Regions from separate parts of the Mesorhizobium sp. B2-3-14 genome, predicted to be linked through region 2. Evidence: riboswitches for the same ligand, from Rfam matches in the RefSeq annotation. Region 2 holds a riboswitch; the other holds the start of a gene.

Region 1 (3,290 bases), on a different contig from region 2:
GGATCGAAATCGAAGCGCAATGCCTGATAGATGCCGACTTCGAGCGTCGTCGCGGCCGGCCCGCCGCCGAGCGTCAGCACGATGGTGAAGGATGTGATGCACAGCATGAAGACAAGTCCGGCGACACCGGGCAGCGCGGCACGCAGCGTCGGCCACTCGATCAGCCGGAATGCCGGCGCCGCCCCCATGCCGAGCTGGCTCGCCAGCCGCCACTGGTCGGAGGGAATGGTCTGCAGCGCCTCGAGGAACAGGCGGGTGGCCAGCGGCAGGTTGAAGAAGACATGGGCGACGAGAATGCCGGACAGGCCATAGATGCCCGGCCAACCCTGGCCGCCGACGGCGCTGAGAAAGCCGGAGAAATAGCCGGCGCGGCCATAGAGCGCCAGGATGCCGAGCGACGCGACGATCGCCGGCAGCGCCAGCGGCACGGCGAAGAGCTGCAGGATGAAGGCACGGCCGAAAAACCGTGGATGCCGCGACAGCGCCCGCGCCACGAACAGGGCCGGCCCGACCGAGAGCAGCGTCGACAGGGCCGCCTGCCAGAGCGTGAAGCGCACGACCCGGAACAGGTAGGGATCGAACGCAGCCCAAGCGCCGGAAAAATCGCGAGCGCCTTCGACAAGCAGCCCCGCAAACGCGCCGCCGATCAAAATGGCGATGGCAGCGAGCCCTATCACGCCGGCTGTGATGCGGGGATCAGAGCGGGTTTGCACGCCGCACCGTCAACGATTGGGTGAAGCTTGTGGAGCGTCGCCGTAGAGCGTTCATCTCACGAGATTAGCCCACAAAACCTACTTGCTCATCACCGCCAGCCATTCATCGACCCAGGCCTTGCGGTTGGCCGCCACCTCCTCCGGGCTGAACAGCAAGGTCTTGGTCGGCTTGACCAGTTTGTCGAAGGCGGGGTTGAGCGGCTTGTTGGTCTTGCCGGCCGGGAACATCCAGTTGGTCTCGGGGATCGCGTCCTGGAATTTCGGCCCGGTCATGAAGGCCATGAACTTTTCCGCCAGCGGATTCTTGGCGCCGGCCGTGGTGATGCCCGCGACCTCGATCTGCAGGTATTCACCTTCCTCGAACGACGCCGCCTGATAGCGCTCGGTGTTCTCGGCGACCATGTGGTAGGCCGGCGAGGTGGTGTAGGACAGCACCATCGGCGCCTCGCCCTTGGTGAACAGGCCATAGGCCTCGCTCCAGCCCGGCGTCACGGTCAGCACCTTGGTCTTGAGCTTGGCCCAGGCCTCCGGCGCCTTGTCGCCATAGACCGACTTCACCCACAACAGCAGGCCAAGACCGGGCGTCGATGTGCGCGGGTCCTGGATGACGATCTTGTCGTCGGCGCTGCCCTCGACCAAATCCTTCAAGCTCTTGGGCGGGCTCTTCAGCTTTTCAGTGTCGTAGACGACGGCGAAGTAGCCGTAATCGAACGGGACAAAAGTGTCATCGGTCCAGCCGCCCGGCACCTTGACGTCCGTTATTGCGCCATGTGGCGCGAACAGGCCCGAGGCCTTGGCATCGGCGGTGAGATTGGTGTCGAGACCGAGCACGATGTCGGCCTTGGTCGAAGCGCCTTCCAGCTTGACGCGGTTGAGCAGCGCCACGCCATCGGCGACCGAGACGAACTCGAGATCGCAGCCGCATTCTGCCTCGAATTCCTTCTTCACCACGGGACCTGGACCCCAGTCGGCGGTGAAGCTCTCATAGGTGTAGACGGTCAGCTTGTCCTTGGCCAAGGCCGGCCCGGACAGGGTCACTGCCGTGGCGGCGACCAGAGAATATAAAAACGCGCGCATCGGCGCCTCCTTCGTTTGCGTTGAAAGGAATTGAGGCGTCGGAGTGTCCGAAACGTCTAATCCCTCCGCCGGTACAAACCGGATCAGGTTCAGCGGGTTGGCGAGACTGCCTCTCAGCCGGCCCGCGAAATTCGCGTCCGGCACCCCGTTAGAGCGTTTCGACACATAGGCCGGGCCGATCACCCGCGCAAGTGGGACTTTGCCGCCTTCCGTTTCCCGTGCCGGGCTGGTAAGGCGACGGGATATGAGCACATTCACCATCCTGCTTGGCGGCGACCTCATCCGCACGCCTCGGCTCGACCGCCAGGTCGAAGGCTCGCGCGTCATCGCCGCCGACGCCGGCATCGGCCATGCGCGGATGCTGGGCCTCGTGCCGGAACTGTGGGTGGGTGATTTCGACTCGGTCCCGGCTGATCTGCCCGCCGACCTCGCCGCCGTGCCGCGGCAAACCTTCCCGGCGGAAAAGGACAGGACCGACGGAGAACTGGCGATCGCGGCCGCACTGGAGCGCGGGGCGACCCGCCTTGTGCTGGCGGGCGCCTTCGGCGGCAAGCGCGCCGATCACGCCTTCCTGCATCTGGCGCTTGGCCTGCGGCTGGCCGAGGCCGGAATGGATGTGCTTCTGACCAGCGGCGCCCAGGAAGGTGTTCCCTTGCCGCCCGGCAGGGCCGGCTTCGATTATGCCGACGGCACGCTGTTCTCGATTCTCGGCTTCTCCGAACTCTCCGGCCTGACCGTCGCCGGCGCCAAATGGCCGCTCGACAAGGTCGAGGTGGCATTCGGTTCGTCACTGACCATTTCCAACGAGGTCAAGTTCGGCAAGACCGGGGGCCGCCTCGACATAGCGCTCGGCCATGGCCGCGCGCTGCTGCTCGCCCATCCCTATCCATTGCCCGAAAGCTGACATGGCCCCGCCTCTTCTCAATCTCGACGGGATAAGACTGACCTTCGGCGGCGCGCCGCTGCTCGACGGCGCCGCCTTGACCGCTTCGGCCGGCGACAAGATCGCGCTGGTCGGCCGCAACGGGTCCGGCAAGTCGACGCTGCTCAAGATCGCCGCCGGCCTGATCGAACCACAGGACGGCGAGGTGTTCCGCCAGCCTTCGGCGACGGTGCGTTATCTGCCGCAAATGCCCGACATGGACGGCTTTGCAACCGTGCGCGCCTATGTCGAGGCCGGGCTCGGGCCCGCCGACGATCCCTACCGCGCCAGCTATCTGATGGAGCATCTCGGTCTGTCGGGCGAAGAACGGCCTGGCGACCTGTCCGGCGGAGAGGCCAGGCGCGCCGCGCTTGCCCGCGTCATGGCGCCGGAGCCTGACATCCTGCTTCTTGATGAGCCGACTAACCATCTTGATTTATCTGTCATCGAATGGCTGGAAGAAGAGCTCGTCCGGACCTCCTCGGCACTCATCGTCATCTCGCATGACCGCCGCTTCCTCGAGCGCGTGTCGCGCGCCACAGTCTGGCTCGATCGCGGCCAGACGCGCAGGCTGGACA
Region 2 (3,290 bases):
CACTGCATAAGATGTCGGCCAATTTCGACGACGGCGACATCCTCGGACAAGTGCTGTTCACCGAAGCAGACTGGGCATCGCGGCGGGATATGGTGGACGGCGTGGCGAGCGCGATGCGCCGGTTGGTGCGTGAGGTGGTGCCAGCCTATTGCAAGAATCTGGTGTCGGGGATGCGGCAGCCAGCCGGTGATTTCGTCTGGGCTCGACTTGAGCGGGACCACATGGCGATTTCGTCCGACATGTCGATCGGGCACGTTGCCCGGATGTGGCACGTATTGGGCGCTAAACCCGGTATCTATTTGGATGTCGCCGGCCGCAAGGTCAGGCTGGCCTTCCAGGTCAGGCGACTGGGTCCGCCAACCGGAAAGGGTCCCGTAAGGCGGTGGGGGATGGTGGAGTTCGATCTTGCCAATGGCCGGGTTCGGCACCTCACCTACGGGCGCCTGCTCAAACGGCTGATGAAAATATACGCCTCATTCCCACGCCCCCGGGCCGGCAAACCGTACGCTGAATTAAGGGTCTTTGGCCGGGTGGGCAGTGAAGCGGCACCAGAGCCGCAAGCGGGTAGTCGCGGACACTGAATCCCAATAATGGGAACCGCGGAAACTGCGTCCGCGGTTCTCATATCGCGATGGCAAACTACTTTCCGCAGTTGTTGTCGTTCACGGTCGGCGCGGTGGCGTTGCCATTGGCGTCCGTCTGTGCACCCGGCGGGTTGGTCGGGCAATTCTTGTCCGCATTGGAATTCATGTCGCCCGGCGTGGTGGTCGTGCTGTTGGTCGCGCCCGGATCGATCGTACTGGGTGAAGCCGGGGTGCTTGGGTCCACAGTGACGGACTTGCCGCTACCGCCGGGCCCATCCGCGCCCGCTGCGCTATTGCTTTGTGCCATGGCGGATGTTGCAACGGCAATGGTGAAGGCCGAAGCCGCGAGGATTTTCATGAACATGATTTGTCTCCATTTTCTGTGAACTCGTCGCCGGGAACGGTGCACGGTTTCGCGGAAATCATGAACCGCTCAATCTCTTGTTTTGACACAATCCCGAACGGAAAATTGGTCCTGGAATCGCGTCCAGCGACTGGTGGGACAACCCCTCGGAATGGCGAAGGTTCCAGACAAATTTCCGCGCCGGCGATGTCCAATTGCCCTGGAGCTCGGGCAATGCTTTAGCGCGGCTTGCCAAAAAAACAGCTTTCCCAACCGTCCGAATGATGCTTTAACGCGCCTATCCACAGGGGTGCTCCGTACGGTCGGGGCTGAGACGGGGGCGGCAAGCCCACAGACCCTAGAAGCTGATCTGGGTAATACCAGCGGAGCGAGGCGGGCGATGTTTTCAGGCGCACAGGTTTCCCTATATCCAATGGCCGACGATTTCGTCGGCATCATTCTGGGCGCGCTCGGCGCGCTCGATCCGTACCGCGATAAGCTCAGGATCGAGACCGACGACATTTCGACCTTGCTGGTCGGGCCCCCCGAGGTGTTATTCCCTGCGCTGCGCGACCTTTTCGTGGCCGCGTCTGGCAGCGGCAGGCATTGCGTGCTGTCAGCCACCATTTCGCGTGGCTGCCCAGGCGAGCCGGATGACCCGATCTGCCGCTCCGACACGTTCGGCGGACCTGCCGGGCCACTCGGCCCGCGCAAGCAAGCCGCCATCACCGCAGTGCGCGGCGCGCCGGCCACTGGCCAGCCGGCGGCGGCGCAGTTCTCGCTCTATGTGATGGGCACTGACGACCACATGGACGAAATCTATGGCTGCATAGATTTCCTGAAGCAGTCCGGCGTCTACGATCGCTCCAAGAATTTCTGCACCAAGCTGCGCGGCGATGCCGGCGCGATCTTCTCGGCCCTCGATGAAGCCTTCTGCCGCTTCGGGCCCGGCGCCGGCCATGTAACCCTCGATGTCACGGTCTCGGCCAACAGTCCCACCGCCGTCTGAACCGCTCGTGGTCTCATCGTCATTCAACCCGCGTAACGTCGCGGGCTTCTTCGCAAAAACAGCGCCGGCCGTGATATCGATCGGTTTGGTGCTCGTGGCCTGGGAACTGTACGCAAACATTTCCGGCATCAAGCCGACGGTTCTGCCGGCGCCCTCGCGCGTCTTCGAACAGGCGATGCTCAATCGGGAAGCCTTGGTCGACAACGCCATTCCCACGGTCCGCGCCACGCTGATCGGTTTTGCCTGTTCGCTCAGTGCCGCCTTCGCCCTGTCGATGCTGGTCGACTTCTTCCAGCCTTTGCGGCGAGCACTGTTTCCCATCTTCATAGTCAGCCAGACTTTGCCGCTGGTCGCCATCGCGCCATTGGTGGTGCTGTGGTTCGGCTTCGGGCTGGCGCCCAAGATCATGCTGGTGGCGCTGGTCACCTTCTTCCCGATGCTGGTCGCGCTGGTACAGGGCTACGAGGCTACCGAGGTGGAGATCGGTCAGATGCTGCGTGCCATGGGAGCAGGGCGTTGGCGTGTCTTCATGCTGGCACGATTGCCTTCGGCGCTGCCTTATTTCTTCGCTGGCCTCAGGATATCCATCACCTATGCCGTCGTCGGCGCCATTTTCGCCGAATATGCAGGCGCGGCCAAAGGGCTGGGCATCTACATGCTCAACGCCAAGAACAATTTCCGTCCCGACCTGGTGCTCGCCGCCGTCTGCGTCAGCGCAGCGCTCACCCTTGTCCTGTTCGGGCTGACGATGCTGCTGCAGCGTCTTGCCATGCCCTGGGAACGAGCCGCTGGCAGGCAAGGCGCTGGAAAAGGTCCAGAAGCATGAGCCGGCTCGAATTGCGGCATGTTCGCAAGGCGTTTGGCGGGCTCGATGTGCTCGCCGACATTTCGCTTCGTGTCGATGCCGGCGAATTCGTCTCGATCCTTGGACCTTCGGGAGCCGGCAAGTCGACGCTGTTCCAGCTTCTGACCGGCGCCGAGCATGGCGAGGGTGAGATGTTCTTCGACGGCGTGCCGCTCGACGATCACGGCAGGCATTTCGCCTTCATGCCGCAGCGCGACGCGCTGATGCCGTGGCGGCGCATCCTCGACAACACCACGCTCGGACTCGAGGTGCAAGGCGTCAGCCGCAAGGCGGCCCGGAAGCGTGTGGCTCCGCTGATTGCCGAGTTCGGCCTTGCCGGCTTCGAGTGGCACTTTCCAGCGCAGCTCTCGGGCGGCATGCGCCAGCGCACGGCGCTTTTACGCACCGTGGTGCAGGAACGCGATATGTTGCTGCTCGACGAGCCGTTCGGCGCGCTCGACGCACTGACCCGTGCGGCCCTGCAGCGCTGGCTCGAACAGATGTGGCGGC

Evidence for each region. A riboswitch is a leader RNA that binds a small molecule or an ion and turns the genes downstream of it on or off. The one in region 2 is predicted to bind thiamine pyrophosphate.
Region 1: linked by a shared signal. The riboswitch ahead of thiB (thiamine ABC transporter substrate binding subunit) and the one ahead of FJ950_RS29130 (YkoF family thiamine/hydroxymethylpyrimidine-binding protein) in region 2 are both predicted to bind thiamine pyrophosphate.

The regions. Positions count from the first base shown of each region.
Region 1 covers NZ_VFVP01000003.1:210,065-213,354, reverse strand. Annotated here, with positions in the region: gene thiP (thiamine/thiamine pyrophosphate ABC transporter permease) at 1-713, opposite strand, end outside; gene thiB (thiamine ABC transporter substrate binding subunit) at 792-1,790, opposite strand; TPP riboswitch at 1,834-1,948, opposite strand; gene FJ950_RS09850 (thiamine diphosphokinase) at 2,035-2,694, shown strand; gene FJ950_RS09845 (ABC-F family ATP-binding cassette domain-containing protein) at 2,696-3,290, shown strand, end outside.
Region 2 covers NZ_VFVP01000019.1:32,256-35,545, reverse strand. Annotated here, with positions in the region: gene FJ950_RS29140 (formyltransferase family protein) at 1-581, shown strand, start outside; gene FJ950_RS29135 (hypothetical protein) at 640-948, opposite strand; TPP riboswitch at 1,224-1,337, shown strand; gene FJ950_RS29130 (YkoF family thiamine/hydroxymethylpyrimidine-binding protein) at 1,328-1,936, shown strand; gene FJ950_RS29125 (ABC transporter permease) at 1,899-2,762, shown strand; gene FJ950_RS29120 (ABC transporter ATP-binding protein) at 2,759-3,290, shown strand, end outside.